2 regions of the Methylobacterium sp. 1030 genome follow, and region 1 is predicted to be linked to the other one. Evidence: riboswitches for the same ligand, from Rfam matches in the RefSeq annotation. Region 1 holds a riboswitch; the other holds the start of a gene.
What was found. A riboswitch is a leader RNA that binds a small molecule or an ion and turns the genes downstream of it on or off. The one in region 1 is predicted to bind thiamine pyrophosphate.

Region 1 (15,172 bases):
GGCCCTCCGATCGGACCCGACGTCACGCGGCGCTCGCGGAGATCCGCCGCGATCTGAGGCTCGCGGGCGATCCGCGCGCGGTGCGTGTCACCACGTCGGCACGAACGGCAGAGCGTAGGGTGTGTGCCGGCAACCCCAGACCGGATCGATCATCTGCGCCATCACGTCCCGGGCCAGGGCGCCGGCGCGTATGGCGACCTCCCGCGGGACATGCGCCCGCTCGAGGATCTTCAGGCAGGCATGTCCGCAGGCGCTGAACTGGCCGCTGTGGTACGCGTTGAGGGCGAACTCGTCGAGCAAGCCGTACTCGTAGACCCACGGGTTCAGGGAGATGCCCTCGCTCGGAAGCTCGAGAGCCAAGCCCGCCTCGGCGTAACGATAGCCTTCCGCGAACCGCTTCCTCAGCCTGCAGAATCGGCTGGCCCCGTGGCGCGCCTCCGCCCGCCCCGGACGGATTGCGGTGGCGCGCTCGTAGAGCTGCAGCACCCTGTCCTCCGGCTCGTCGAGGCGCTCCGCGTTCACCGCGGCCATCAGCAGGTTGAAATAGACCTCCTCGTCCCATCCGCCGAGATCGGCCCGCTTCAGGAAACAGGCGAACGCTTTCCGGTACTCGCCGGCGGCGTCGTAGGTGGTGCCGAGGTACATCGTGTACCGGGCGATCATGAAGGGGTCCGTCTCGACCGCCAGCGCCTTCTCGAGGACGGCGATATCCCGCGCGTCCGCCGTCGCGTCGCGGTGGCGGGCACCGTCGTCGCCCCGACGCATCGCGAGGGGGAGGATCGGTGTCTCTGTCACGCCGGGGCAGCTGAGGAATTCGTGCAGGACGCCCCGGTAACGCCAGTTCTCCCGGGTGCTGACCAGCTGGTTGCGCCAGTACCGCGTGTGCGCGTCGATGATCTCGAACCGATAGCCGGGCGCACGCAGCTTCGGCATCGTGAAGTCCGCCGGGATGATCAGCTCATCGTCGGCGTCGATGATCAATGCGTACTGCGCGTGACGCCGCGCGAGTTTCAAGGCCTCGTTCCGGTTGAAGGCGAAATCAACCCAGGGGCGCTCGACCAGGGCACCCGGTATGTCCGCGAGCGCGGCACGGACGACATCCTGGGTTCCATCCGTCGAGCCGGTATCGACGACGATCCAATGATCGATGATCGGACGAACAGAATCGAGGCAACGCCGGATAACGTGGGCCTCGTCCTTCACGATCATGGACAAACAGATCGTCGATCCGCGATTCTTCATGCCGAAGCCGTCCCGTCGTGCGCTCACGTGTCGGATGCGCAGTCATGAACGCTCCTAGCATTGCCGGAATGCGCTGACAAAACAAACATATCCTTCGACAAAATTTGGATTAAATATCTGAAACAACATATAATCGGCCAGTTATATATAAATACTCCGGCCCACGGTCTTATGACTGCAAATACCCGCGACCGATAGACTGATCGAGCGAATAAGGAGACACCCGCCATCGGGCTGGCACGAGGCCCGAACGCCGTAGGTCATCGGCGCGGGCGTTGGGCCCGCAGCCGATCCCGTGGTGCAAGCCCGGGGGCCCGCCACAGGCGCGCCTCGGCCAGACAGATCAGCGTCGATCTCCGGCCGCTTCAGCCCCTGAGCGTCATCGTGCTGCCGGAGATGCCGAAATCGCGCAGACGCCTGAGGAACGACATGCCCAGCAAGCTCGTCGACAGGAGCCCGCGCGGGATCACGACCGCATCGACGTCCCGGACCGTGATCGATCCGATCTGCACGATGGCGATCCGGATCGGCGCCACGCGGACCGTGCCGTTCGCGGTGTTCCAGACGCGGGTGAAATCGGCCGGAGTGACCCGGATCCCGATCCGCGCGGCATCCTCCTCGGAGAACGCGCAGGCGCTCGCTCCCGTATCGACCATCATCGGCAGCGAGCGGCCGTCCAGCAGCGCGTTGACGAAGAAGTGGCCGTTGCGCCCGGCCTGGAGAGCCACGCCGGCGGCGTCGACTGCGGGAACGGGCTCCGGCGGCGGCGTGACGGCGAGGGCCACCGGCGCCGGCCTCATGCCGTCGCGCAGCTTCAAGGCGGCCGTGACACCGAGGAAGCCGAGCAGGCAGATCAATAGGATTGCGCGCACGCGAGTCCGCCCGTGACGTGGAGTGCCGGCGACCGGAGACGTTCCGGAATCCCGGTGATGAGATGCCAGACCGGTGAAGGGATGGTGCGCGATCGCGGTCGCCGCCGCGGCGCGCGCGCCGATTCCGCTCCGCTTGGTGTCCAGATCGTCACCGGGATCCGCGGATTGTCGCGGGAACGACTGGATGCTCGCGGCGCGGGGTTGACCGGCAGCGGCCGGGGAGCCACATCTGCGTCTGTTCCAGGGAGATCCCCGGCAAGGGGCTGAGAAACCGCTGGCACGTCCGTCAGGACCTGCGGCGCGGAAATCCTTCGAACCTGATCCGGCTCATACCGGCGTAGGGATTGGACCGCGGCCGCCTGAAAGGCAGGCCACAGCTTCTCACCGAAGCGCACGGCCCGATCTCCGCGACGGCAATCCGCGGAGATGATTGTGCCCCTCGACCGACCCGCCTCACCGATCGGCCGCCGCCGCAACCCGGACGGCAGCGTCGCGCCGGCGACCCTTCCGGCGCGAACGGACGTCGCCGTGGTCGGCGGCGGGCTGATCGGGCTGTCGATCGCGTGGCGCCTCGCCCGGGCCGGCCGCGCCGTGACGGTGCTGGAGCGGGACACGATCGGGGCGGGCGCGAGCCTCGCGGCCACCGGCATGCTGGCCCCCGCCGCCGAGCACGAGCCGGGCTCCGATCCGCTGCTGCCGCTCGCCCTGGACTCGCTGCGGCTCTGGCCCGCGTTCCGCGACGCCCTGGAGGCCGCGTCCGGCCGGGCGATCGACTACCGCGCCGACGGCACCCTGGTGCTGGCGGTCGGCCGCGACGAGGTCGAGCGCCTGCGCTTCCGCTTCGACCTTCAGCGCCGCTCGGGGCTCGAGGCCACGTGGCTGCCGGGCAGCGAGGTCCGGCGCCTGGAGCCGGGCCTGCGCCCCTCCGTCACCGCCGGGATCCACTGCCCGCTCGACCATCAGGTCGATCCCCGTCTGGTCATGGACGCCCTTACCGAGGCCTGCCGCCGCGCCGGCGCGATCCTGGTTGAGCGGACCCCCGTCACCGCCCTGGACTGGTCGGGCGGCCGCGTGACCGGGATCCGCGCCGGCGACCGCGTCGTCGCGGCCGAGACCGTCGTCCTCGCCTCCGGCGCCTGGAGCGGGGAGGGCGGCCTGCTGCCCGACGCGCTCGCCCTTCCGGTCCGCCCGCTGAAGGGCCAGTCCCTGGCCCTGCGCACCACCGCCCGGACCGGTACCCTGGCGCGGATGGTCTGGACCGAGCAGGTCCACATGGCCCCGAAGAGCGACGGCCAGCTCGTCGTGGGCGCGACCGTGGAGGATTGCGGCTTCCGTCCCGGCGTCACCGCGGGCGGGCTCTACGCCCTGCTGGAGGGCGCCCGCCGGGTGCTGCCCGGCATCGAGGAGATGGAGGTGGAGGCTGTGTGGAGCGGCTACCGACCGACCTCGGACGACGACGCACCGATCCTCGACGCGATCGCGCCGGGCCTCGTCGCCGCCACCGGGCATCACCGCAACGGCTACCTGCTCGCCCCGGTCACCGCCGACGCGATCGCCGCGCTGGTGCTGCGCGGCGCGCTGCCGGAGGTGGCGCGTCCCTTCACCCGCGCGCGCTTCGGCCAGCCGGAAGCGCTGAGGGCCTCGGCATGAAACTCCTCGTCAACGGTGAGCCGCGCGAGTGCGCGGTCGAGACGGTGGACGCCCTGTTCCGCCTGGAGGCGGAGGAGAGCGGCATCGAGAGCCCGCAGGGCGTCGCCATCGCGCTGAACGGCCGCGTTCTGCGCCGCCGGGACTGGGGCGAGACACCGGTCGCGGAGGGCGACCGGGTCGAGATCGTCCGCGCCATGCAGGGAGGTTGAGCATGGACCAGAGTCACTTGCCGCCGCGCCCCGAGGGCGGGGATGACAGCCTGACCATCGCCGGGGTGAGGCTGTCGTCCCGGCTGTTCATCGGCACCGCCGGCTACCCGACGCAGGCGATCATGCGCGACGCCGTCGCGGCGAGCGGCGCCGACGTGGTCACCGCCTCGATCCGCCGGGTCTCGCTCCAGGGCCACGGCTCGGACACGGTCAAGATCCTGAAGGGCAAGCGCTTCCTGCCGAATACCGCCGGCTGCGAGACGGCCCGGGACGCGATCATGACCGCCGAGCTCGCCCGCGAGGCGCTCGACACCAACTGGATCAAGGTCGAGGTGATCGGCGACCGGGAGACGCTCTACCCGGACGTGATGGAGCTGATCGAGGCCTGCCGCCATCTCGTGGATGACGGCTTCGTCGTGCTGCCCTACTGCAACGACGACCCGATCGTGTGCCAGCGCCTGGAAGATCTCGGCTGCGCCGCCGTGATGCCCATGGGCTCGCTGATCGGCTCCGGCATGGGGGTGGCCAACCCGGCCAACCTGGAGCTGATCTGCCGCCGGGCGACGGTGCCGGTGGTGGTCGATGCCGGCATCGGCACCGCATCGGACGCGGTGATCGCCATGGAGCTCGGCGCCTCCGCCTGCCTGATCAACACCGCCGTGGCCAAGGCCGACGATCCGGTGCGGATGGCTCGCGCCATGGGCCGGGCCGTGGAGGCCGGGCGCGACGCGCACCGCGCCGGGCGGATCCCTCGCCGCGGCCGGGCCGAGCCGTCGAGCCCGCAGCTCGGCCTCGTCGGCTCGTGAGGGCGCTGCCGTCGCCGCTGCTCGCGGTGACGGACCGGCACGGGCATCCGCGGCCCCTCGCCGAGACCGTCCAGGCGGTCCTCGACGGCGGCGGGCGCTGGATCTGGTTCCGCGACAGGGACCTGGAGGCGGATGCCCGCCTGCGCCTCGGCGCGCGCGTGGCCGAGCGCGTGCGGGCCGCGAACGGCGTCCTGACGATCGGAGGCGATGTCGCGCTCGCGCGCGCGCTCGGTGCCGACGGCCTGCATCTCGGCGGCGGCTGGAGACCGGAGGCGATCGCGGCGGCACGGGCCACCCTGGGCGCGGCTGCGCTCATCGGCGTTTCCGCGCACGCGCCGCGTGAGGCCGCGGCCGCCGCGCGGGCCGGCGCCGACTACGTAACCCTCAGCCCCATCTTCACGACCACGAGCAAGCCCGGTTACGGACCGGCTCTCGGATCGGAGGGCCTCGCCGCCGCACGCGCGGCTGGCCTGCCGATCGTGGCTCTGGGCGGTGTCGGTCCGGAGGTAATCGGGGCCTGTCGCGCGGCGGGGGCGGCGGGCTTCGCCGTCATGGGCGGCCCGATGCGGGCGATGGATCCGGCCGAGGCGACCCGGGCGCTCCTGAAGGCCTGGGGCGCAGCGGAGTCTTCAGCGGCTCGGACAGCCACGTAGAAATCTGCCCCCGTCCCGGCGAGCGCAGCGGAGCAAGACGGCCGATGCTGTGGTTGCTCTAGGCGTTGGACGGTCCGTAGGGCGGGCGCGGGATCGCCCGGTGCGCCGCGCGCAGCGCCGCCGACCAGCGCTCGCGCAGATCGTGGAAGTAGCCCTCGCCGGCCTCGATCCGGTGGTTCACCTCGAGCGTCAGCGCGTTCCGGCGGGCGACCGCGATGTCGATCGGCAGGCCGACGCCCAGATTGGAGCGCATGGTCGAATCCATTGAGACCAGGCTCACCTTGAGGGCGTCATAGAGGTCGGTCGTGTACTTCACCGCCCGGTCGAGGATCGGCTTCCCGTACTTGTGTTCACCGATCTGGAGGAACGGCGCGTCGGTGCTGCACTCGATGAAATTGCCGGCGGAGTAGATCAGGTACAGCCGCATCTCCCCGGTGCCGATCTGGCCGCCGAACAGCAGCGAGATCGAGAACCGGATATTGGCCGCCTCGAACCCGTCCTTCTCGATGGCGCGCACCCGCCGGATGGCCCGGCCGATCAGCTGCGCCGCCTGGAACATGGTCGGCGCCTCGACGAGCTTCTGCGGCGGCTCACCCTCCTCCTCGCCGGGCACGCCCTCTTGGAGCAGGCTGAGGACCGACTGGGTGATCGAGAGGTTGCCCGCGGAGGCGAGCATCATCACCCGTTCGCCCGGCACGTTGAAATGGTGGAGCTTGCGGTAGGTCGAGATGTCGTCGAGCCCCGCATTGGTGCGGGTATCGGCGACCATGACCAGCCCTTCCTCCACCAGGACACCGACGCAGTAGGTCATCGTTTTCGGGCTCTCGTGCGGTCGGCGGACCGGGGTCGGGACGGTCAGGATTGAGCGGCGGCCCTGCCTTGCTCGACCCGGAGCTTCACGTCCAGTGTCTCGGTGCCACCGCCGGTCCGGCTGCCGCGGATCGGCGCCGCCCCGAGATAGTCCAGGCCGGTGGCGACGCGGATGTAGTTGTCCGTCGGGCTGACATCGTAGCACGGGTCGAACGCCACCCAGCCGAGATCCGGCACCAGGGCCTCGACCCAGCCGTGGGGCGCCTCGACATCCGCCTGCCCGTCCTCCCGGGCCCGGTAGCCGGCGACGTAGCGCGCCGGGATGCCGATGTGGCGGGCGGCGGCGATGAGCACGTGGGCGAGATCCTGGCAGATCCCGCGGCCCGCCGCGAACGCCTTGCCGGCCGGCACCGCGCCGCTCGCGGGACCGGGCTCGTGGGCCACAGCACCGTGGACCGCCCCCATCAGCCGGTGGAGTCGGGCCAAGGTCGCACCGTCGTCCTCGGCGGCGACGCGCTCCGCGAAAGCGTGCAGCTCCGGGCTCGCGGCGCACAGGTCCGTGTCGCGCAGGTAGAACTCGTCCGGCAGGCGCTCCACCGTGCCGCGCACGACGCCGTGTGTGTCGTCGGTGTCGACCTCGCCGGTGACCCGGATGGTCAGGGCGTCGGCCGGCTCGTCCGGGGTGAACCAGTGGACGACGTTGCCGAACCCGTCCTCGCGGGCGGTCAGCCGCCCGTCGACGGTGGTGTCGATCCGCCACCCGCGGACGTACTGCCCATCATGGTCGCGCGGCGTCAGCCGCAGGACCTGCACGAGCCCGCGGGCGGGCTGCTCGTACGTGTAGATGGTCTCGTGAACCACGCGGATGCGCATGCGCCGTCCTGTCCGTCCTGTTCAGCCGACCAGATACTGCTTCGCGATCGCCTCGCCCACCTTGTTGTTCTCGGCGATGAACGCCTCGACGAACTCGTGCAGCCCGGTGGCGAAGACCCGGTCGATATCCTCGCCCTCCAGCTTCGCCAACATGTTTCCGGCGAGGCGCTGGCTCGGGCCCCGGCGGCCGTAGGCGTCGGCGATCAGGTCGAGATACTCGACGATCACGCCGTAGCAGTTCGCGAAGGAGCGCGGCATCTGCTTGTTGAGCATCAGGAGGTCGGCCACCAGCAGCGGCTTGATGCTCTCCCGGTAGACCCAGTGGTAGGCGTTGAACGCCGACACTTCGCGCAGGATCGTGGTCCACTGGAAGTAGTCGAGGCTGCCGCCCACCGTCTCGTCGTGCGGCAGCAGGATCTGGTACTTCACGTCGAGGATGCGGGCGGTGTTGTCCGCCCGCTCGATCGCCGTGCCGAGCCGGGTGAACCAGAAGGCGTCGTTGCGCAGCATCGTCCGGAACGCCGAGCCGTCGAAGGTCAGCGAGACGGTCTTCACCCAGTCGAGGAAGCGGCCGAACTCGTCGCGGTTCAGGTCCTTGCCGGCGTAGTTGCGCAGCTCCAGCCACGCGCCGTTGATCGCGTCCCACATCTCGGTGGTGAGCGCCGTGCGGACCGAGCGGGCATTCTCGCGGGCCGCCTCGATGCAGGAACGGATCGAGGAGGGGTTGTGCGGGCTGAAGGCCAGGAAGTCGCAGACCGTGTCGGCGTTGATCGCGCTGTAATGAGTCTTGAACGCGTCGGGGTCGCCGGCGGAGGCGAGGGCCGATTCCCACTCGTTGCTCCCGCCGCCGCCGTAGCTCGTCGGCAGCGACGCGAATCGGTGCGCCGCGTCGAGGATGCGGGCGACGAAGTCGGCGCGCTCGACGTAGCGGGAGAGCCAGAAGAGGTTGTCGGCAGTCCTGGAGAGCATCGGTCTTCAGCCAAGTCGTGCGGACCACGGTGTCCGCGCCTCGGAACGTCCGGATATCGCGGAGCTCAGGCGTCGAGCACCCAGGTATCCTTGGTGCCACCGCCCTGGCTGGAATTGACCACCAGGGAGCCTTCCTTCAGCGCCACCCGGGTCAGGCCGCCCGGAACGATGCGGATCTTGTCGGCCCCGCACAGCACGAAGGGCCGCAGGTCGACGTGGCGGGGCGCGACGCCCGAGGCCACGAAGGTCGGGCAGGTGGAGAGCGACAGGGTCGGCTGGGCGATGAACCCGTCCGGGGCGTGCTTGAGCTTCTTGGCGAAGTCGTCGAGCTCGCGCTTGCTGGCATGCGGCCCGACCAGCATCCCGTAGCCGCCCGAGCCGTTGACCTCCTTCACCACCAGGTCGGACAGGTTGTCCATCACGTACGCGAACGCGTCCTTCTCGCGGCACCGATAGGTCGGCACGTTGTGCAGGATCGGCTCCTCGCCGGTGAAGAACTTCACGATCTCCGGCATGTAGCTGTAGACCGCCTTGTCGTCCGAGATGCCGGTCCCGACCGCGTTGGCGAGGGTGACCGAGCCGCGCTCGTAGGCGTTCATCAGGCCGGGCACGCCGAGCACCGAGTCCGGGCGGAAGACCAGCGGGTCGAGGAAGTCGTCGTCGAGGCGGCGGTAGATGACGTCGACCTTCCGCGGCCCCTCGGTGGTGCGCATGTAGACGACGTCGTCCTTGGTGAAGAGGTCGGACGCCTCCACCAGTTCGACGCCGAGCTTGTCGGCCAGGAACGAGTGCTCGTAGAACGCGGAATTGTAGCGTCCGGGGGTCAGCAGCACGACGGTCGGGTCCCGGGTCGCCGAGCCCGGCGCGAGGCTGCGCAGGGTGGCGAGCAGGGCGTCCGGGTAGTTCTCCACCGGCGCGACCCGGTGCTTCGAGAACAGGTCCGGAAACAGGCGCAGCATGACCTCCCGGTTCTCCAGCATGTAGGAGACGCCCGACGGGATGCGGGCGTTGTCCTCCAGCACGAAGAAGTCGTTCTCGCCGGTCCGGACGATGTCGATGCCGGCGATGTGCACGTAGAGGTCGTGCGGCACGCGGAAGGACCGCATCTCCATGCGGTAATGGGCGTTGCGGTAGACGAGGTCGGCCGGGATGATGCCGGCCTTGATGCATTCCTGGGCGCCGTAGATGTCCTTGAGGAACAGGTTGATGGCGGTGACCCGCTGCGTCAGCCCGCGCTCCAGGAAGGCCCATTCCGGCTTGGTGATCACCCGGGGGATGATGTCGAACGGGATCAGCCGCTCGGTCGACTCGTTGTCGCCGTAGACCGCGAAGGTGATGCCGATCCGGCGGAACAGCAGCTCGGCCTGGCTGCGGCGGGTGTTGAAATGCTCGGGCGGCGTGGAGTCGAGCCAGGCCTTGAGCTGGCCGTAGGCGTCGCGGACGGCCGCCGGATCGGCCGCGCCGATCCCGTTCATCTCGTCGAAGGCCGTCACCGCCATCTCGCTCCTCCCGTACGCTCCCGCTCTTGAGGCAAGAGGCGCGCCACCCGATCATGGCTATATCCGCGGGCGATAACGCTCAAGGAGGCCGGAGGATCAGATCAACTTCAGGCCTTTCAGGCTGGCGTGACCGTTTCGGCCGAGGATCACGTGGTCGTGGACCACGATCTTGAGCGGCGCCAGGACGGCCACGATCTCGCGGGTCATCGCCACGTCGGCCGCCGACGGGGCCGGGTCGCCGGACGGGTGGTTGTGGGCCAGGATGATGGCCGTCGCCGACAGTTCGAGCGCCCGGCGGGCGACCTCGCGCGGGTAGACCGGCGTGTGGTCGACGGTGCCGCGCCCTTGCACCTCGTCGGCGATGAGGTGGTTGCGCTTGTCGAGAAAGAGGACGCGGAACTCCTCGCGCGGGGCGAACGCCATGGTGGCGCGCAGGTACTCGTGCAGGGCGCTCCACGAGCCCAGGAGCGCGCGCTCGCGGATCGCGCCCCGGGCCAGCCGCCGCGCCGCGGCCTCGATCACCTTGAGGTCGGACGCGACCCCGGCGCTCACGCCCTCCACTTCCATGAGCCGCGCCGGCTCGGCGCTGACCACCTCGGCGAAGCTGCCGAACCGGGCGACCAGCGCCTTGGCGAGGGGCTTCACGTCGCGCCGGGGAATCGCCCGGAACAGGACGAGCTCCAGCAGCTCGTAATCGGGCAGCGCGTCGGGCCCCGCGGCGGAGAACTTCTCCCGCAGGCGGTCGCGGTGGCCGTGGTAGTGCGGCGTCTCCTTCTCGACCGGCGACGGGGCGGCGCTGTCGGCGAACAGCCCCGCCTCACCGTCGTCCTGCCGCTCGGGCACGGCCGGTCAGGCGGCCGGGTTGACGGGCTGGTGCAGCCCCTTCGGCGAGATCGTGAAGATCTCGACGCCGGTCTCGGTGACACCGACCGTGTGCTCGAACTGGGCGGAGAGCGAGCGGTCGCGGGTCACGGCGGTCCAGCCGTCGCCCAGGACCTTCACGGCGGGCCGGCCCAGATTGATCATCGGCTCGATCGTGAAGAACTGGCCGGGTTTGAACGGCACGTCGTAGCTGGCCTCGACGTAGTGCAGGATCGTGGGCGCGTCGTGGTAGGTGCGCCCGAGGCCGTGGCCGCAGAAATCGCGCACCACCGAGCAGCGCTCGCCCTCGGCGTAGGACTGGATCGCCCGGCCGATGTCGTTGGTCGATCCGCCGGGCTTCACGGCGGCGACGCCCCGCATCAGCGCCTCGTAGGTGATCTCGCACAGGCGCTGGGCCTTGCGCGGCACCTCGCCGACATAGGCCATCCGGCTCGAATCACCGTGCCAGCCGTCGAGGATCAGGCAGATGTCGAGGTTGACGATGTCGCCCTCGCGCAGCGGCTTGTCGTTGGGGATGCCGTGGCAGACCACGTGGTTGATCGAGGTGCAGATCGACTTCGGATAGCCGCGGTAGAGCAGCGAGGCCGGATAGGCGCCGTGGTCCATGGCGAAGGTGTAGGCGAGCTTGTCGAGTTCCTCGGTGGTGACGCCGGGCTGCGTCGCCTCCATCAGCAGGTCGAGGGCCTCGGCGGTGAGCCGACCCGCCCGGCGCATGCCCTCGAAACCCTCGGGACCGTGGATCGGCGGTTCCGGGGCGCGGCGCGCACCCTGCGCACTGGCCTGTTCCTGCTGCATGATCGGGACTTTTTTCGCGGCGGCGTCAATCGGGCTTCGCCCTATGTACGGCGCGGGGCCCGGGAGTCCAAGCCGCATCGGTCGTAGGTCGGGCGAGGCTTGCGCCGGTCGCGGGGCTGGCGGCATAAGCGGCCGCGAGACGCCCGGGAGCGCGCTGGCAGATTCGCCGCGCGGTCAGTCGCGGGGCAGGCGAGGGCCGGATGGCAGGCAAGGCGGTACCGCACTTCCACAACGAGCCGGGCGTGCCGGTGATCACCGTGGGCGTGAAGGAGTTCATGTGCATCGGCGCGCTGCCGCCGTTCGACCACCCGCACGTGTTCCTCGACATGGGCGCCGACAGCGAAATCATCTGCCAGTACTGCTCGACGCTCTACCGCTACCGGGCCGGCCTGAAGGCCGACGAGGCGGAGCCGCAGGCCTGCGTGTGGCGGGACGACGCCAAGGTCGCGGCGGAGTAGGCGCCGCCCACCGTGCCTTCTGGCAGTCCATCTCTGCGGATCGGGATCGTCGGGGCCGGGATCGGCGGCCTGACGGCGGCGCTGGCGCTGTCGGATGCCGGCCACGCCGTCACGGTGATCGAGCGCCGGACCGGCTTCAGCGAGGTCGGGGCCGGGATCCAGATCTCGCCCAACGCGAGCCGGGTTCTGGCAGGCCTCGGGCTCTCGGCGGCCCTGCGCCGGGCGGCGAGCGAGCCGCCGGCGGTCGAGGTGCGGGCCCTTGACAGCGGCCGCCGCATCGGCGGCGTGGCGCTCGGCGCGCAGGCGCAGAGCCGCTTCGGCGCGCCCTACTACGTGATCCACCGCGCCGACCTGCAGACGCTGCTGCTCGACGCGCTCCGGAGCCGCTCGACCATCCGCCTGATGATGGGGCGCACCGTCACGGCCGTGTCCCAGACGACGTCCGAGGCCGTCCTCTTCGTCGAGGGCGCGAGCGGGGCCCAACCGGTCGCCTTCGACCTCGCGATCGGCGCGGACGGGCTGAGGTCCCGGCTGCGCGCGCATCTCGATTCGGCGCCGCTCCGCCCGGGTCAGGCCGCGGCGTGGCGCGCGCTCATCCCGATGGAGGCGGTCCCGCAGGACCTGCGCGGCGGCGCCACCGGCCTGTGGCTCGGCCGCGGCCGGCACGTGGTGCACTACCCGGTGCGGGACGGCCAGTTCCTCAACGTGGTGGCGGTGGTGCCCGAGGCGGTGGGCGACGAGGGCTGGGGCCGGCTCGGGGAGCCGGCCGTGCTGCGCGGGCACCTGCGCGGCAGCGCCGCGCCGCTGCGCGATCTCCTGAGCCTGCCGGATTCCTGGCTGGTCTGGTCGCTCGCCGACCGGGCCGTGGCGCGCCCGCTCGCCCGCGACCGGCTCGCGCTGATCGGCGATGCCGGCCACCCGGTGCTGCCCTATCTCGCGCAGGGGGCCGCCCTGGCGATCGAGGACGCCGCGATCCTCACGCGCGCCCTCGCAGACAACGCCGACGTTCCGGCCGCGCTCGCGGCGTATTCGGGCGCGCGGACCGCACGGGTGCGACGGGTTCAGAAAGCGGCGCGGAGCAACGGCCGGACCTACCACGCCGGCGGCGTGGTGGCGTTCCTGCGCAACGCCGTGATGGCCCGTCTCGGCCCGGACGGCATGCGCGACCGCTACGCCTGGCTGTACGGTTGGACGCCCCCCGCTTGATCGGACCCGCCGCCCCCGCTACCGAGGGTGCATGCGGACGTGGCGGAACCGGTAGACGCACGAGACTTAAAATCTTGCGGCCGCGAGGCCGTGCGGGTTCGAGTCCCGCCGTCCGCACCAGCACGCAGCGCGACGCCGGACCGGGATGCCGGAGGGGAATGGCGTGGTCTACGTGCTCATCATCATGCTCGCCGGCTCGGGCTCCGCGATCGGATCGGTCGAGTTCAACACGAAGCAGGCCTGCGAGGCCGCCGCGAAGCAGATCGCCGAGGCGGAGCGGCCCTACGGCGGCGCCTCTCCGGTGACCGTGTGCGCGCCGAAGGGGTGAGGCGGACGCGGCGGCCGTCGCGCCGGATGGATTGCATTTGAGCGATCGCCGAAACCGGCCCTTGTCGTGTCCCTGCCAGAGTGGCGGCGGGGAGATTCCGGTATGATCGACGCCCTTCAGACCGCCGCCACCGGCATGACCCGGGCCACCGACCGGCTCGGGAGAGCGGCCGAGACCATCGCGGCGAGCGGCGCGCCCACCGGCGACGCGACACTGCCGCCGGCCGCGCAGGTGGACCTGTCGGGCGCCGCGCTGGACCTGATCGGGTCGCGGTCGGCCTTCGCGCTGAACGCCGCGGTGGCGCGCTCCGCCGACCGCATGATGGGTCAGTTCCTCGACGTCACCGCCTGAGCGCCGGGAGGGCGAGGCCGGCCAGGATCGCGGCCGCCGCGAAGAGCAGGGCCACGCCGACGAGGCGGTAGGCCACGACCCCCACCACACCGCCCGCCAGGAAGGCGCCGACGGTCAGCAGGTACAGCCGCAGCCGCTCCGGATCGTGGGGCTTGAGTGGATCCGCGCCGGATGGGCCGCGGTCCAGCCAGCGCGCGAGTTCGATGCCGATGTCGGTGATCATGCCGGTCACGTGCGTGGTCCGCACCCGCGATTCGGAGATCTTGGTCACGGCCGCGTTCTGAAGGCCCAGGACGAAGCTCAGGCCGAGTACCAGGGCGTGGCTCCGCGCCGGCTCGTGGAGCGGCAGCACGACCAGGCCGACGGCGACGAGGAGGATCGCCTCCGCGCAGACCCCGTAGGCGTAGGCGCCCGGTCGGTGCCCGCGACGGCGGCGACGGATGAGCAGCGTCGCGGTGGCGGCGCCGAGCACGAACAGGACGACGAGCAGACCGGCTTGCAGGGCGAGGAGCAGGTCGCCCGTGCCGGTCCTGTCCGAGATGGCCGAGACGTTCCCGGTCATGTTCGAGGCGTAGAGGCCCACCGCGTAGAAGCCGGCGGTGTTCAGCGCGCCGGCCACCCCGGCGAGGGAGAGGGCGAGCGCCCTGTCGGCCTCGGGGGTACGCGTCTCGCCTTCGTGGACCAGCATGGACCCGTCGATGACCCGTCGGTGGGGTGCCGGAAACCCGATTCGGTCGGCGCCGCCACCGTCTTAAGCCACGCGCCCGGGCGCCGTCACGGCGCCCGGGCGCAACCCCCGGCTCACCAGCCGCGATAGCCGTAGCCGCCCTCGTAATCCCCGCCCCAGTGGCGGGCGGGGCCGTAGCCGACCGGGACCCGCTCGTAGGTCACGGTCCGGCGGGTGGCGTAGACCGGCGCGTCCTCCTCGTAGACGCGGTAGACCGGGGGCCGCCGCACGACCACGGGAGCCGGGGCGTAGCCGTAATCCGCGTATCCGTAGCCGTAGCCGGGCGCCGCGTGGGCCTGGGTCGCGGCGCCGATCAGGGCGCCGGCCGCGAGGCCGCCGATGATGCCGGCCGCGATGGCGCCGCCGCCGCGGGCCTCGGCGGCGGTGGAGGCCAGGGTGCCCGCGCCGATCAGCGCGGCGGCCGAGAGCAGAGCGATGCGTGTCATGACCTGTCTCCGGTGGGTGCGGGGAGCGCCTGCGGCGCCCCGGATCACACGAGGGACAATGCCGCGCCCGCGCTGCACCGATGCTGAAGCCGGCCTGCAGCCACGGTTCAGCTTGCCGGTCCGGCCTCCGTGTCGGGGGCGGTGCGGATGTAGCCTCGGGAGATCAGGCGACTGCGCTCGCGCGTGCGCCGCTCGGCCTCCATCAGGTCGGACAGGGCGTCGGCGATCGCGCAGCGCAGGGCGATCCCGGCATCGCCGCCCGCGAAGCCGAGATACGCGGTGCTGATCGCCTCGACGGGGCATACGTGATCGTCGCGCTGGGCCAGGACCTGGGTCAGCATCGGGTTCTCCTTCGTCGCGTCCGGGAACGAAAAGAGAACAGGCCATAAGGGTTAA
Region 2 (15,172 bases), on a different contig from region 1:
CGGCTGCGCCCGCTCCGCCGCAACCACGTCTGGAGCTTCGACTTCGTGCAGGCCCAGACGCACGACGGCCGGACCTTGCCCATCCTGACGCTGATCGACGAGCACAGCCGGGCGTGCCTCGCGCTGAAGGTGGCGCGGCGGATCAACAGCCTCGGTGTGATCGAGGCACTGGCCGACGCCATGTGCCTGCACGGCATCCCGGAGCACATCCGCTGCGATAGCGGCCCCGAGATGATCTCGAAGGCGCTGCGCCAGTGGGTCGCCAAAGCTGGCTCGCAGATCCAGTACATCGCACCGGGATCGCCGTGGGAGAACGTCTACTGTGAGAGCTTCAACGGTAGGCTGCGCGACGAGTGCCTACGCCAAGAGATCTTCGACTCGCTGAAGGAGGCGCAGGTCGTGATTGGTCTGTGGCAATCCACCTACAACCGCGTCCGACCGCGCTCGTCGCTTGGCTATCGGCCACCTGCGCCTGTCAGCTTCCCAGATCTGGCCTTCCGGCTACCCATGGCCGCTACCATGCAGTAGCCTCCCACTCGGCCCGGGCCAAAATACCGGCCAAGTCAGGTGAGGGTCGTCGTCCCGGCAGCGTGGCAGTTCGCGTGCGCTCGGACAACGCGGAAGCGAGCGTTGATTCGGCTGACGGTGGTACGCTGGTGGTACGCTCGCCTGTCAGCGTACCACGGTCCCCTACGAAGTGCTTATGAGGATTGGAGCGGGCGATCGGGATCGAACCGACGACATTCAGCTTGGGAAGCTGACGTTCTACCACTGAACTACGCCCGCCGACATGGTCGGCACGGATAAGGTCTGTCGCGGAGCGCGAACTCCGAACGGCGCCGTGCGCTCATGTACGGCCATGGTCTAGCAGTTCCACGGCGATGGCGTCAAACGGGTCCGGCATCTCATGGTCGTGATCCCTGGGCGGCCCCGCGTGAGCCCGGCGCGGCGTCCCGGCCGGGTCGGCGGAACGCCGCGGCGCGCGAGCCGTTTCGCTCCAAGAAGCGCGCGTGGCGCCGGACCGAGACCCTGCTGACACCATGTGCGGAATCTGCGGCGAGATCTGCTTCGACCGGCCGGCGGACCCCGCCGCCGTCGACGCGATGATGGGATCTCTGCGGCCGCGCGGGCCCGACGCAGCGGGGCTCTTCGGTTCCGGCCGGGTCGTTTTCGGCCATCGCAGGCTCAAGATCATCGACCTGTCCGAGGCCGGGCAGCAGCCCATGATCGATCCTGCCCTCGGGCTCGCGATCGTGTTCAACGGCTGCATCTACAATTTCCGCGCGCTGCGCGCCGAACTCGAGGCGAAGGGCTACGCGTTCTTCTCGACGAGCGACACCGAAGTGGTGCTCAAGGCCTTCCACGCCTGGGGACCTGCCTGCGTCGAGCGCTTCGCCGGCATGTTCGCCTTCGCGATCCTGGAGCGGGATTCCGGGCGAGTCGTGCTGGCGCGCGACCGGCTCGGCGTGAAGCCGCTCTATTACAGCGAGTCGAAGGGCCGCTTCCGCTTCGCCTCGTCGCTCCCGGCCCTGCTCGCCGCCGGAGACGTCGATACCGCGGTCGATCCGGTCGCGCTCCACCACTACATGAGCTGGCACGCGGGCGTCCCGGCCCCGCTCACCATCCTCAAGGGCGTGCGCAAGCTGCCACCGGCGACGATCCTGACGATCGAGCGGGACGGGACGCGGCACGCGTCGACCTACTGGACCCTGGCGATCGGCCCCCGCGCGGCCGACCGTGGCCGGACCGAGGCGGACTGGCGCGAGGCCGTCCTCGAGGCCCTCGGCACCGCCGTCGAGCGCCGTCAGGTCGCCGACGTCCCGACGGGTGTCCTTCTCTCGGGCGGCCTGGACAGCTCGCTGCTCGTTGCCCTGCTGGCGCGCGGCGGGCAGCGCGGACTGAAGACCTTCTCGGTGGGCTTCGACGCGGTGAACGGCGTGGAGGGCGACGAGTTCAGGTACTCCGACATCATCGCCGAGACCTTCGCCACCGACCACACGAAGCTCGCGGTCGACGGCACCCGGACGCTGGAGGCACTGCCCGCGGCCATCGCGGCGATGTCGGAGCCGCAGATGAGCCACGACGCGGTGGCCTTCCTCCTGCTCTCGCAGGAGGTCGCCAAGCACGTGACGGTGATCCAGAGCGGGCAGGGCGCCGACGAAGTGTTCGGCGGCTATCACTGGTATCCGAAGCTGATGGGCTCGACGGACCCGGTCGCCGACTACGCGAAAGCGTATTTCGACCGCGACCATGCCGAGATGCGGGAGGCCCTGACGCCCGACATGGTCGGCGGCGACCACAGCACCGACTACATCGCGACCTTCTTCGCGAACTCGCGGAGCGACAGCGCCATCGACAAGACTCTGCAACTCGACCAAGAGGTCATGATGGTCGACGATCCGGTCAAGCGGGTCGACAACATGACGATGGCCTGCGGCCTCGAGGCGCGGGTGCCGTTCCTCGACCATGACCTCGTCGAGCTGGCGGCCCGCATCCCGGCGGAGCTCAAGGTCCGGGACGGCGGCAAGTACATCCTCAAGGAGGCCGCGCGGACGATCGTCCCGGCCGAGGTGATCGACCGCGAGAAGGGGTATTTCCCCGTTCCGGCGCTGAAGCACATCCGCGGCACGTTCCTCGACTACGTCCGCGACGTGCTGGACCGGCCCGAGGCGCGCGCGCGTGGCATCTTCAACCGCGCCTACGTCGATCATCTGCTCGCCGATCCCGACGGCACGCTGACGCCCAAGGGCAACTCGAAGCTCTGGCAGGTGGCCCTCCTGGAGAGCTGGCTCCAGACGCACGGCGTCTGAGACGGGCCGCGGCACGCCTTTCGCGACGGATCGTGATCGACCGCGCGCTCAAGGTGCCGCGCTTTGTCCACGATCGTCCCGGATCAGCCGGTCGACAGACACCCGGAGAAGCCCGTCGATGTGCCGCTGGATCGCCTATGCGGGACGCACCATCCCGCTGGAGCACTACGTCACCGAGCCGTCCCACAGCCTCGTCTCGCAGAGCATCGCGGCGCTCGAATCGACCGCGGCGACCAACGGCGACGGGTTCGGGCTCGGCTGGTACGGCGATCACCCGGAGCCCGGCCGGTACCGCGAGGTCCAGCCCGCCTGGTCGGACGACAACCTGCGCTACCTGTGCCGGCACTTGCACTCGCACCTGTTCTTCGCGCACGTGCGCGCCGCGACCGGCACGCCGATCACCCGGCCGAACTGCCATCCCTTCGCCTGCGGCCCGTGGCTGTTCATGCACAACGGCTATATCGGCGACTGGAGCCGCCTGCGGCGCCCGGTCGAGGCGCTGATCCCGGACGAGCTGTACCCGTCGCGCGCGGGGACCACCGATTCCGAAGCGATCTTCCTCGGGCTTCTGGGCTGCGGCCTGATGGGACCGGGGCCGCGCCGCGATCCTGTCGAGGCGACGGCGCGCGCGCTCGCGCGCCTCACGGATCTCGCCGGGCCGCATCCGTTCCGGTTCACCGCGGCGCTGGCCGACGGGCGCGATCTCTACGCGTTCCGCTACGCCGCGAACGACAAGGCGAACTCGCTCTACTACCGCGCTTCGGAGGGCGGCGTGGTCGTCGCCTCGGAGCCGCTCGACCGGGATCACGGCACTTGGACGACGGTCGCCGAGAACAGCGTGCTCGTCGCGCGGCGGGACGCGCCGGTGGAGATCCTGCCGCTGGCGCAGTTCGGCCTGGCCGCGCCGCCGGTCGATGACTCGGTCCGCCGGCTGCGCGCCTGAGCGACTCCGCTCAGGCGACGCGGGAGAGGCTGCCGCTCTGCGAACCCTGCGTGCTGCGGGCGGAATCGTAGGCGCGATTGCGCAGGGCGGTCTCGCTCGGGAGCTGGTCAATCACGTTGCCGGACGACGGATCGACCACCTGGAACACGATCGAGCTGGTGTCCGGATCCTGGATGTACCGCGCCTTGCCGCCGTTCGTGCCGATGTCGAGCTTCACCGCGGGCTCGAGCGGCTTGGCGGACGTCTCGGGCTCGGGCGCCTGCTGGGTCACGGCGGCGGCGGCCGTCGCTCCGAGCGCGTCGAGGCCCTGCGGCCCCGGCGTCGTGGATGTCAGCGTTCGGATCTCCATCGCCGGTCTCCTGCGATCCTGTGATCGAAGGATTGAGGCGCGGTCCTGCCTAATCGTTCCTTAATGGCGACCGCCGGTCCACCGGATGATGTGGCGGAATCGGAGATGCGATGAACATCGCGTTACCTGCGCGACACAAATCCGTGCTGAATTTTCTCCTGGGTCGACTCGGCGCCCAGCCGGTTCGTCTTCCCGCGACGGGACTGCGGCCCGCCCCGCGCAGCGTGGAGCACGCGATGTACAGGATCTCGGCGATGCTCGTCTTGGCGACCAGTCCCGCGCTCGCCGCGCCGGCCGCGGCTGGCGATCCGGGTACGCGCGCGCCGTTCATCCGCGAGCACCGCTGCGCCGTCGTGGAGCGTCTCGACGCCATCCACAGGCGCGGGCCGGTCGACGTCTCGCGCGACCGCTTCATCGTCGTCGCGCCGCACGGACAGGCGCAGCGCTACGTCCAGTGCATCTTCCAGGATCGGGATACGCGGATGTTCTGCGAGGCCGCGTCGGGCGCCTACGGGCCACCCGGCCGAAGGCGCCTGCGGCTGGATGCGACGGCACGGCAGGCTCTGGCGGCGCTCGGATACGTCCAGGCGGACCCGGCGGAGAACTTCGCGCGCCTCGTGGAGCTGGGATCGCCGCCCGACACGGGCATCGCCGCGGATCTGATGCTCGCGGCGCTGCACGATGCCTACGGCGCCCGCCCAGGCGACATTCTCGATATCGAGGCCCCGCACGGCGGAACGCCGGGGCGGGGCTGCGGCGCGCCCGAATCCTGAGCGGACCGGGCGCGCGCCCGTCTCACTCGGCGGCGTCGACGTAGAGCTTGCCGCCCTCGGCCAGGAACTCCTGCGACTTCGCCCGCATGCCGGCCTCGGCCTCGGCCTTCGACATCGCGGGCGCCGCGCCCACGACTTCGCCGGCCTCCTCCATCGCCAGCACCTCGGCGCGCAGGTCCTGCGTGATCTTCATCGAGCAGAATTTCGGCCCGCACATCGAGCAGAAATGCGCGACCTTGTGGGCGTCCTTCGGCAGGGTCTCGTCGTGGAAGCGCCGGGCGGTATCCGGATCGAGGCCCAGGTTGAACTGGTCCTCCCAGCGGAAGTCGAACCGGGCGCGGCTGAGCGCGTCGTCCCGGAGCTGCGCGGCGGGATGCCCCTTGGCGAGGTCGGCGGCGTGGGCGGCGATCTTGTAGGTGATGACGCCGGTCTTCACGTCGTCCCGGTCCGGCAGGCCGAGATGCTCCTTCGGGGTGACGTAGCAGAGCATCGCGGTGCCGAACCAGCCGATCATGGCGGCGCCGATGCCCGAGGTGATGTGGTCGTAGCCCGGGGCGATGTCGGTGGTCAGCGGGCCGAGGGTGTAGAACGGCGCCTCGCCGCACTCCTTCAGCTGCTTCTCCATGTTGACCTTGATCTTGTGCATCGGCACGTGGCCGGGGCCTTCGATCATCACCTGGCAGCCCTTGTCCCAGGCGACCTTGGTCAGCTCGCCGAGCGTCTCCAGCTCGCCGAACTGCGCGGCGTCGTTGGCGTCGGCGATCGAGCCCGGGCGCAGGCCGTCGCCCAGCGAGAACGAGACGTCGTAGGCCCGCATGATGTCGCAGATCTCGTCGAACCGCTCGTAGAGGAACGATTCCCGGTGCCCGGCCAGGCACCAGCGCGCCATGATCGAGCCTCCGCGGGAGACGATGCCGGTGACGCGCCGGGCGGTCAGCGGCACGTGGGCGAGCCGCACGCCGGCATGGATCGTGAAGTAGTCGATGCCCTGCTCGGCCTGCTCGATCAGCGTGTCCTTGAAGACCTCCCAGTCGAGCTTGAGCGGGTCGCCGCCGACCTTCTCCAGCGCCTGGTAGATCGGCACCGTGCCGATCGGGACCGGGCTGTTGCGGATGATCCACGAGCGGATGTTGTGGATGTTGCGGCCGGTGGACAGGTCCATGACCGTGTCGGCGCCCCAGCGGATCGACCAGACGAGCTTCTCGACCTCGTCGGCGGCCGAGGAGGTCACGGCGGAGTTGCCGATGTTGGCGTTGATCTTGACCAGGAAGTTCCGGCCGATCGCCATCGGCTCCAGCTCGGTGTGGTTGATGTTGGCCGGGATGATCGCCCGGCCGCGGGCGATCTCGTCGCGGACGAATTCCGGGGTGATGAAGGGCGGGACCGAGGCCCCGAAGCTCTGGCCGTCCGCGAGCGCGGCCTCGGCGCCCGCGAGCATGGCCTCCCGGCAGACGTTCTCGCGGTGGGCGACGTAGATCATCTCCTCGGTGATGATCCCCGCGCGGGCGAACTCGTACTGGGTCACCATCTGGCCCGGGGCCGCCTTGCGGATGGTCCGCTCGGCGGGGCAGGGGGCCACGAGCTTGTCGCCCGCGAATCCGTTATCCTCGGGCTTCACCGCGCGCGGCGCGACGGCCGCGTAGCCGCGGGCGGCGACCCAGGGCTCGCGCACGCCGGGGAGGCCGGCATTGAGGTCGATGCGGGCATCGGTCTCGGTGTAGGGGCCCGACGGGTCGTAGACCCGCACCGCTTCCTCCTTCGGATCGGAGAGGACGATCTCGCGATAGGGGACGCGGATGTCCGGCCGCCCGGCCGGGTTCGCGTACGCCTTGCGCGATCCGGTGACCGGACCCGTGGTCACGGTCTCGGGGCTGCCTTTCACGTCCTTCGGGAGAACGGGTGCGTTCATCGTGGGCCTCTCCTCGTGCTGGAGCGGTCCGGTCCACGCGATGGCCGAGATGAGATGAGGTCGCGCGAGATGCGACCGCAGGTTCCCGTCCCTCCGCCGGTATGAGCCGGATCAGGTTCAAGGGTCAGGGCAGCGTGCCCAATCTCAGCCCTCTTCAGGGCCCCCCTCGGAACGGTTCCAGACTCGGGCCCGCGGACGGCTTTGTCAATGCTGACCGGCCGCCCTAGAAAACACATCCCCGAAACCGTTCGTCCGAACGCACGCGTTCTCCCCCGCCGCAATCGCACCGCAATGCGCCTCATCGCCGGCCTCCTGCTCGCCGCGCTCCTCCTCTGCGGGCTGGCCTGCGCCGCGCTCGCGCTCGGGCAGCGCCGGTTCCTCTATCCGGGCGCCTTCGGGCCGCAGAACCCGTGGACGATCCCGCCGGGCCTCGCGACGATCACGGTCGCGACCCCCGACGGCGAGACCCTGCACGGCCTGTGGCGGCCTCCGCGGCCGGGCTGCGGCGTCGTCGTGAGCTTCCACGGCAACGGGTCCCGCCCCGAGCCGCACGCGGCCCGCTTCGCCGCGGAGCCCTGGCGGGCGCGCGGCTGGGGCGTGCTCACTGTGGCCTATCGCGGCTATCCCGGCTCCACCGGCAGCCCCAGCGAGGACGGGCTGATCCGCGACGGGCTGGCGGCCGTCGAGGCCGCGCGGGCGCGGGCGCCCGACGCGCCGATCCTCCTCCACGGACACTCCCTCGGGGCCGCCGTGGCCGTGGCCGTCGCCGAACGGGTGCCGACGATCGGCCTGTACCTGGAGGCGCCGTTCGACTCGATGACCCACACCGTGCGGCTGCATGTCCCGCTAGCCCCGATCTGGCTCCTGCGCGACACGTACCGCTCGGACCTGCGCATCCGCGACGGGTCGGCGCCCGTGCTGATCGTGCAGGGCCGCGACGACACGGTGGTGCCGGCCAAGCTGGCGCGGAACCTCGCCGAGGCGGCCGGCCCGCGGGCGCGGATCGACGTGATCCCGGGGGACCACGTCTCCATCCTGGGGAGCCGGGATCGCGAGGCCGAAGCGCTGTTCGGACAGGGCGTCGGTCCGGCTTGCCCGCAGCCGGTGGACCAGCAGGGGTAGGAGAGGGAGGCTCGCGTGGTCGGACGGCGCTCGCAGCGCTGGAGCGCCGAGGATCCGGACGCGCCGGGCGTCCCGGGCCCGCCGGACCCGGTCTGCCCCCTCTGCGAGCGCCCGATCCCGCGCCGCGCCCGCTCCAGCCTCCATCACCTCACGCCGAAGCTGAAGGGCGGGACCCATCGCGGCACGGTCCGGCTGCACCAGATCTGCCACTCGGCGATCCACGCCCGCTACAGCGAGGCGGAGATCGCCAAGCGCCTCGCCGACGTCGAGGCCCTGCGCGCCGATCCGGAGATCGCGCGCTTCCTCGTCTGGGTCCGCGGCAAGCCCGACGATTTCCACGCCGCCACGCGCATGACCCGCGAGCGGAAGTCGGCGCGCCGCAAGATCTGACACCTGCCCGGCCGGCGTTTACCGGGCGTTCGTCACATCCGCAGGTGGCCGCCGCCCCGTTCCTTGCCGTCAACCCGAACCGGTCCAGGATCGCCCCGATCGCGAGGGTTCGGACGATGGCCGGGGTCGGGGATACGGGGGATCGACTCGCCTGGGTCGATATCGCCAAGGGGATCTGCATCCTCCTGGTCGTCATGATGCATTCGGTCATCGGCACCGGCGAGGCCATGGGCGGCGAGGGCTTCCTCCACCCGATCGTCGCCTTCGCGAAGCCGTTCCGCATCCCGGACTTCTTCCTGCTCTCCGGACTGTTCGTCGGGCGGGTGATCGACCGCGACTGGCGCCTGTTCTCCGACCGCCGGGTCGTCCACTTCGCCTATTTCTACCTGCTCTGGCTGGTGATCCAGTCGGTCGCCAAGTACGGCAAGATCGTCGGCGATGCCGGTCCCGCGGCCTTCGCGGCGCATCTCGCCCACGCGCTGATCGAGCCCTATTCCAGCCTCTGGTTCATCTACCTGCTGGCGGTGTTCTCGGTGGTCACCAAGGCCCTGCGCCGCGTGCCCGGCGGCGTGCTCCTCGCCGGCGCCGCCCTGCTGCAGATCGCCGACATCCGCAGCGAGTCGACCCTGATCGAGGAGTTCTGCGCCCGCTACGTCTACTTCGTCGCGGGCTACCTGTTCGCCGGGCGGATCTTCGCGCTCGCCGACGCGGCGCGCCGCCGCGTCCCGCTCGCCCTCTGCGGCCTCGGCGCCTGGGCGGTCCTGGAAGGCTGGCTCGCGCTGACCCCGTCGGGCCTGCCGGATCATCCGACCCTCGCCAGCCTGCCGCTGGTGAGCCTCGCCCTCGGCGGGGCCGGTGCCCTCGCGATCTTGGTGGCGGCGGCTCTCATCGGCCGCGCCGGCGGTCCGGTCGCCGAGGCGGTCCGGACCTGCGGCCAGCGCTCGATCGTGATCTACCTCGCCTTCTCGCTGCCGATGGCGGCGACCCGGGAGATCCTCGTGCGCACCGGCGCGATCGCCGATATCGGCCTCGCCAGCCTGACCGTCATGGCGATGGCGGTTGTCCTGCCGCTCATGCTGGAGCGGCTGGTCCGCGGAACGGCGCTCGACCTGCTGTTCGTCCGGCCGCGCCGGTTCCGGCTGGCCGGGTCCGGGCCTAAGCCGAGCCCGGCCCTGCAGGCGACCTGAGGGACCTCAGCCGTCGAAGGCGATACCGATCCGCCGGCTGCGCCGCCACGCCACGGTGGCCGGGCGCGGTTCGGTGCCCGTGCTGACACGAAGCGCGAAGCGGTCCGGCACGGCCTGATCGTCCTCGACCTCGATCTGCGCGCCGACGTCGGTGGCGTCCCAGACCAGGCAGCTCACCTCGCCGCCGTCGAGCAGCACGGCGCCGAACGTGAAGGCGTTCTTCCGGAAGGTGCCGCGGCGATTCTCCGTCATCAGCTCCTCCGTCCCGTCTCGTGGCTCCGCGGAGCCGGACGATGCCGGATCGCGGTTAACAGGGCAAATACGTTCCCGTGCCTGCCCTGCTCGACCGAGATCAGTACTCGTCGGGATCACCCCGGTAGCGGCGTGGCCCCGGCCCGTAATCGTCGTCGTAGGAGCGGCGCGGCGGCGGGCGGTCGTAGTCGCGGCGGTCGCGGTAGGCGTCGCGCCGGTCGTCGTAGCCGTCATTCCGGTAGCCGCCCCCGCCGCCGTAGGCACCCCCGCCGCCACCGCCGTAGCCGCCGCCGTAGCCCCCACCGCCGCCCGCGTTGATCCGCGGAGCGTACCAGCAGCTCTTCGCCTGGCCCGGCGCCGGATCGCCGAAGGTCTGGGTGTTGCAGGGCACGACGCCGCCCTGCGGGAACGGCCGGCCGTTCGTCCGGCCGGGCACGCCGTAATAGACGTTGGTGGGATAGGGCATCCGGCAGACGCCGCCCTCCTGCGCGCAGCCGACCAGGTTCACCGTGTCGAGCTGGTAGGCCTGGGCCGGGGCGGGTGCCAGCGCGCCGCCTCCCAGCGTGATGGCCCCGAAGGCCAGAGCGATCCGAATCTGCACGTCCCCGATTCCCCCGTGGTTCGCGGTGCGGGTGCCGAATAATCCGGTCGGCGGCTTCCGGCCAGCGGCCGCGCTCGCTATGGCGTCGCACAAGGATGCGCGCGGGCCGGTCCGCGGCCGGCGCGACGGTGATCGGGCGGAACGCCCCGTCGTCGGACGGGAGACGGCGCCCCGGGAGGCCTTGATGAGGGATGCGTCCGCGCAGGAGCTTCTGCTGCTCAGCGCACTCCAGGAATGCCGGATCCAGCTCGACGCGGCGCGCAAGGACGAGGCGGCCCGCGCCGCCGTCCGGGTGGAGCTCGAAGCCGCGCTCCGGCGCGAGGCCGCTCTCGCGGCGGCGATCGTGGAGGAGCGCGAGCGGACCGAGGCGGTCCGCCTCGTGCTTCAGGCGCTGTTGATGAGCGTCCGCCGGTTCGGTCTGCGCCGGCGCCTGTTCGGGGCGCGCATCGCCCGGCTCGGCCGCGAGACGCCGGATTCCGGTCCGCAGGCGGCCCGCCATCCCGTGCTGCTCGCCGAGGCGCGACGGGTGCTGGGTAAGCCATCGCCCGAACCGCCGGCCGAGCGGTGACGGCGGTCGCCGCCCGAGCGCCGCGCGGCGCGGCTCCTCACGGCCCGGCGCCGGCGTCTCCTGGCGCCGCGGCCAGGACGATCAGGGCCGTCAGAACGCCGAGCGGCAGGACGATGCTGCCGAAGGCGAGATGGGCGATCCCGAAGGCGCCGAACAGCGCGCCCGCGGCGAAGGCCGCGATCGCCGGAAGCACGCGCAGGAACCTCTCCCGGGTCTGATCGCGCTGTGGGCCGCGTCCCAGGACGAGGTCGGTCGCGTCGATGACGGCCTGGCTGACGCTCACCGTCATGACCGTGGTGGGGGCGAGATGGCCGAGAGACAGGCGGCCGATGGCGTTCTGTAACCCCATGGCCGCGACCGCGAGCATGCCGACGGCGATGGAAGCGGCACTGTCCGCTCCGCCGAGGGGCGACCACACGGTGCCACACAGCCCGAATCCCGCGAGCAGGGTCACCTCCACGGCGAGGAGCCAGGGCAGGGGGTCGAAAGCCCGCCGCTCCAGCGCCAGGGCCAGGACCCGCGCCCCCGCCACCGCTCCGACGAAGACGGGCAGCGCCAGGAGCTTGGCCACCACGCCGCTGGAGCTCGCGACCAGCTCGGCGCCGATCAGGACGAAGTTGCCGGTGACATGAGCGGTGAAGAGGCCGGTCAGGGCGATGAAGGCCGCAGCGTCGACGAAGCCGGCGACGAACGCCAGGGCGGCGCCGGCGAAGGGATCGCTCCCCGGTCTCCGAGCTCGCGCGGGACGACTCATCGTCTCAGTCGGCGAAGGGCGTCGCCGTCAGGCCGACCGGCATCCGCGGATTGGCGAAGTAGTCGGGCCAGCGATCGCAGAGATACAGGATCGCGACCAGCACGGTGGCGATCGCCAGCAGGGAGGCGAGCACCTCTGTGACCTGCGTCGCCCATTTCCCGAGCGTCGGGATCGCCATGAGGCCGCCGACGAACAGCGTGGTCACGATAACGGGTGCGGACATCGGGCAAGGCTTCGCGGCGCGGCTCTGGGACGGGGTTGTCCCGAACCCTAACGCTGCGCGGCGCCCGCAGGTTACCGATATCGGTTATCGTGACTCATGATAGGCAACCCGAACATCGAGCTGCTGCGCTCGTTCCTGGCCGTCGTCGAGAGCCGCAGCTTCACCGCCGCGGCGCAGGCTCTCGGTCTGCGGCAATCCACGGTGAGCGGGCACATCGCCCGGCTAGAGCAGGCGCTCGGTCGCGCGCTCCTGACGCGGGACACCCACCGGGTCGCGCCCACGCCGGACGGTCAGGCCATGATCGGCTTCGCCCGCGACGTGGTGGACGCGCAGGACCGGCTGCGCGCCTTCTTCTCGCCGGAAGGCCTGCGCGGCCGCATCCGGCTCGGCGTCTCCGAGGACTACACCCTGTCGACCCTGGCACAGGTCCTGGCCCGCTTCGCCGATCGGCACGACGCGGTCGATCTGCAGATCACGGTCGGGCTGAGCCGCGCCCTCTACCAGGGCTACGATGCGGGCGAGCTCGACGTGATCTTCTGCAAGCGGCGGCGCGGCGACCCGCGCGGGACCTTGGCCTGGGCGGAGGATCTGATCTGGACGGGCCGGCCCGGCCTCGTGCCGGATCCGGCCAAGCCCTTGCCCCTCGTGCTCTACCCGCCACCGTCGATGACCCGCACCTTGGCGCTCGACGCCCTCGAGGCAGTGGGCCGGTCCTGGCGGGTGGCCTGCACCAGCGGAAGCCTGATGGGGCTGCGGGCCGCCGTCGAGGCGGGCCTGGGCATCGCGCCGCATTCGGCCAAGATCCTGCCGCCGGGCCTCGCCGCGATCTCCGAGGCGGCCGGCCTGCCGCCGCTCGGCGCGGTCGAGTTCGTCGTGCTCGGCCCGGGTCGCCACCACGCGGCGGCGACCGCGCTGCAGGAGACGATCCTGGCGAGCACGGGCGAGCTTCAGGGCGCCGCGCGCTAGGGCAGCGTCGTCCCAACACGCGGTGGCCGGGCTCGATCCCGACCGTCCGGCGCGGTCCTTAACGGATTGGCCAGCCTTTTTCCGCACCGTACCGCGAAGCGGTCACAAACGGTTTCGACAAGGATCGCCGGCGGTGCCGGCCCCGGTGTCGTTGCCGGACGGGGCGCGAAACCGCCGCATTTGGCGTGCGGAAACCGTCCTGCGGCGTGCCTGACGGTCGCGCATCGCGGCGGAACATTCGAGAACGGGATGCATGGCCAAGGGTCGGGGCAGGATTGAGCCGAACTTCGACGTGCCCGAAGGGCGCGCGCGGGATCGCGGCGAACTCGACCTGCGCCTGACCCGTGAGGACCGCCCCGGGGCAGGAGACGGCGTGGCGAAGCGATCGGGCGGCGGAGCGCGGCAGCCGAGCAAGGCGCCGGCGCGGACAACGGGGCGGGCGAAGGCCTCGGGTCGCGGCCGACGCCGGCGTTCCTGGCTCGGCCGCATCGTCTACGGCTGCGTCGTCCTCGGCCTCTGGGGGGTGATCGGGCTCGCGGGGCTCATCGCTTACCACGCCTCGCAGCTGCCACCGATCGACCAGCTCGCGGTGCCGAAGCGTCCGCCCAACATCGCGATCCTGGCGAGCGACGGCTCCCTGCTCGCCAACCGCGGCGAGACCGGCGGCCGCGTCGTGTCGATCAAGGAGCTGCCGCCCTACCTGCCGCGCGCCTTCGTGGCGATCGAGGATCGGCGCTTCTACCAGCATTTCGGCGTCGACCCGGTCGGTATCATGCGGGCCATCGGCCAGAACCTGACCCGGCGCGGCGTGGCGCAGGGCGGCTCGACCCTCACCCAGCAGCTCGCCAAGAACCTGTTCCTGACCCCGGAGCGCTCGGCCTCGCGCAAGATCCAGGAGGCGATCCTCGCGCTCTGGCTCGAGCACAAGTACACGAAGGACGAGATCCTCGAACTCTACCTGAACCGCGTCTATTTCGGCGCCGGCGCCTACGGCGTCGAGGCGGCGGCGCAGCGCTATTTCGGCAAGCCTGCCAAGGAGGTGAGCCTCGCGCAGGCCGCGATGCTCGGCGGCCTCGTGCAGGCGCCCTCGCGCCTTGCCCCGAACCGCAACCTCCCGGCCGCCCAGGCCCGCGCCGCGCAGGTGCTCGCCGCCATGCAGGAGCTGGGCTTCGCGTCGGCGCAGGACGTCAAGGTGGCGCTCGCCCAGCCGGCGAAGCCCGCCAACGCCCGCGGCGGCGGGTCGGCCAACTACGTCGCCGACCTCGTGATGGACGTGCTCGACGATTACGTCGGCAAGTTCGACACCGACATCACGGTCCAGACCACGGTCGATCCGAGCCTCCAGGCGGCGGCCGAGAAGGCGCTCACCGACGAGCTCAACGCCAAGGGCACGCGCTACAACGTCAGCCAGGGGGCGCTGGTCTCGATGCGGCCGGACGGCGCCATCCGCGCCCTGATCGGCGGCCGCGACTACGCGCAGAGCCAGTTCAACCGGGCCACGACCGCCAAGCGTCAGCCCGGCTCCTCGTTCAAGCCCTTCGTGTACCTCGCGGCCGTGGAGCACGGCGCCACGCCCGACACGGTCCGGGAGGACGCGCCGATCCGGATCGGCAACTGGGCGCCGGAGAACTACTCCCACCGCTACGAGGGTCCCGTCACCCTGCGGACGGCGCTCGCCCAGTCGCTCAACACCGTCGCGGTGCGCCTCGGCCAGGAGGTCGGGCCGAAGACCGTGGTCCAGACCGCCCAGCGGCTCGGCATCACCTCGCCGCTCCAGGCCAACGGCTCCATCGCCCTCGGCACGTCCGAGGTCACGCTCTTGGAGATGGTCGGCGCCTACGGGGCCTTCGCCAACGGTGGCATCGGCGTGATCCCCTACGTGGTCACCGCCGTGAAGAGCCAGGACGGGAAGGTCCTCTACAAGCGGTCCGACAACGGTCTGGGCCGGGTCATCGACGCCAACGCCGACGGCATGATGAACGCCATGATGCACGAGACCTTCGTCAGCGGCACCGGCAAGAAGGCCGACATTCCCGGCTGGGACCTCGCGGGCAAGAGCGGCACCACCCAGGATTACCGCGACGCGTGGTTCATGGGTTTCTCGGGCAGCCTCGTGACCGGCGTCTGGCTCGGCAACGACGACGGCGAGCTCACCAAGAAGGTCACCGGCGGCAACCTGCCGGCGGAGATCTGGAAGACCTATATGACCCAAGCCCTGAAGGGGCAGACGCCGGTCCCGCTCCCGGGCCTCAACCGCTGGCGCCGCCAGCCGGAGACGACCGCCTCGGTGGCGAGTGCCGCCCCGGCGGGCCCGGGCGGGCTCCT

Region 2: another riboswitch for thiamine pyrophosphate. It lies ahead of thiC (phosphomethylpyrimidine synthase ThiC); the one in region 1 lies ahead of thiO (glycine oxidase ThiO).

Annotation. Positions count from the first base shown of each region.
Region 1 is NZ_JBEPKM010000003.1:90,482-105,653, reverse strand. Features, by position in the region: gene ABIC30_RS05045 (glycosyltransferase) at 88-1,209, opposite strand; gene ABIC30_RS05040 (retropepsin-like aspartic protease family protein) at 1,608-2,114, opposite strand; TPP riboswitch at 2,348-2,476, shown strand; gene thiO (glycine oxidase ThiO) at 2,541-3,764, shown strand; gene thiS (sulfur carrier protein ThiS) at 3,761-3,973, shown strand; gene ABIC30_RS05025 (thiazole synthase) at 3,976-4,779, shown strand; gene ABIC30_RS05020 (thiamine phosphate synthase) at 4,776-5,432, shown strand; gene ABIC30_RS05015 (proteasome-type protease) at 5,491-6,243, opposite strand; gene ABIC30_RS05010 (transglutaminase family protein) at 6,288-7,115, opposite strand; gene ABIC30_RS05005 (alpha-E domain-containing protein) at 7,137-8,084, opposite strand; gene ABIC30_RS05000 (circularly permuted type 2 ATP-grasp protein) at 8,150-9,583, opposite strand; gene radC (RadC family protein) at 9,680-10,426, opposite strand; gene map (type I methionyl aminopeptidase) at 10,433-11,260, opposite strand; gene ABIC30_RS04985 (zinc-finger domain-containing protein) at 11,461-11,718, shown strand; gene ABIC30_RS04980 (FAD-dependent monooxygenase) at 11,731-12,924, shown strand; tRNA gene ABIC30_RS04975 (tRNA-Leu) at 12,958-13,044, shown strand; gene ABIC30_RS04970 (hypothetical protein) at 13,070-13,252, shown strand; gene ABIC30_RS04965 (flagellar protein) at 13,355-13,603, shown strand; gene ABIC30_RS04960 (YoaK family protein) at 13,593-14,291, opposite strand; gene ABIC30_RS04955 (hypothetical protein) at 14,405-14,776, opposite strand; gene ABIC30_RS04950 (hypothetical protein) at 14,884-15,117, opposite strand.
Region 2 is NZ_JBEPKM010000006.1:49,690-64,861, reverse strand. Features, by position in the region: partial or broken gene ABIC30_RS10025 (IS3 family transposase) at 1-528, shown strand, start outside; tRNA gene ABIC30_RS10020 (tRNA-Gly) at 712-786, opposite strand; gene ABIC30_RS10015 (N-acetylglutaminylglutamine amidotransferase) at 1,041-2,810, shown strand; gene ABIC30_RS10010 (class II glutamine amidotransferase) at 2,929-3,753, shown strand; gene ABIC30_RS10005 (flagellar protein FlaG) at 3,764-4,102, opposite strand; gene ABIC30_RS10000 (TY-Chap domain-containing protein) at 4,339-4,875, shown strand; gene thiC (phosphomethylpyrimidine synthase ThiC) at 4,898-6,784, opposite strand; TPP riboswitch at 6,856-6,961, opposite strand; gene ABIC30_RS09990 (alpha/beta hydrolase) at 7,076-7,906, shown strand; gene ABIC30_RS09985 (HNH endonuclease family protein) at 7,922-8,296, shown strand; gene ABIC30_RS09980 (acyltransferase family protein) at 8,413-9,483, shown strand; gene ABIC30_RS09975 (hypothetical protein) at 9,490-9,735, opposite strand; gene ABIC30_RS09970 (hypothetical protein) at 9,836-10,336, opposite strand; gene ABIC30_RS09965 (ATP-dependent helicase) at 10,521-10,904, shown strand; gene ABIC30_RS09960 (YoaK family protein) at 10,942-11,658, opposite strand; gene ABIC30_RS09955 (hypothetical protein) at 11,663-11,881, opposite strand; gene ABIC30_RS09950 (LysR family transcriptional regulator) at 11,978-12,847, shown strand; gene ABIC30_RS09945 (transglycosylase domain-containing protein) at 13,101-15,172, shown strand, end outside.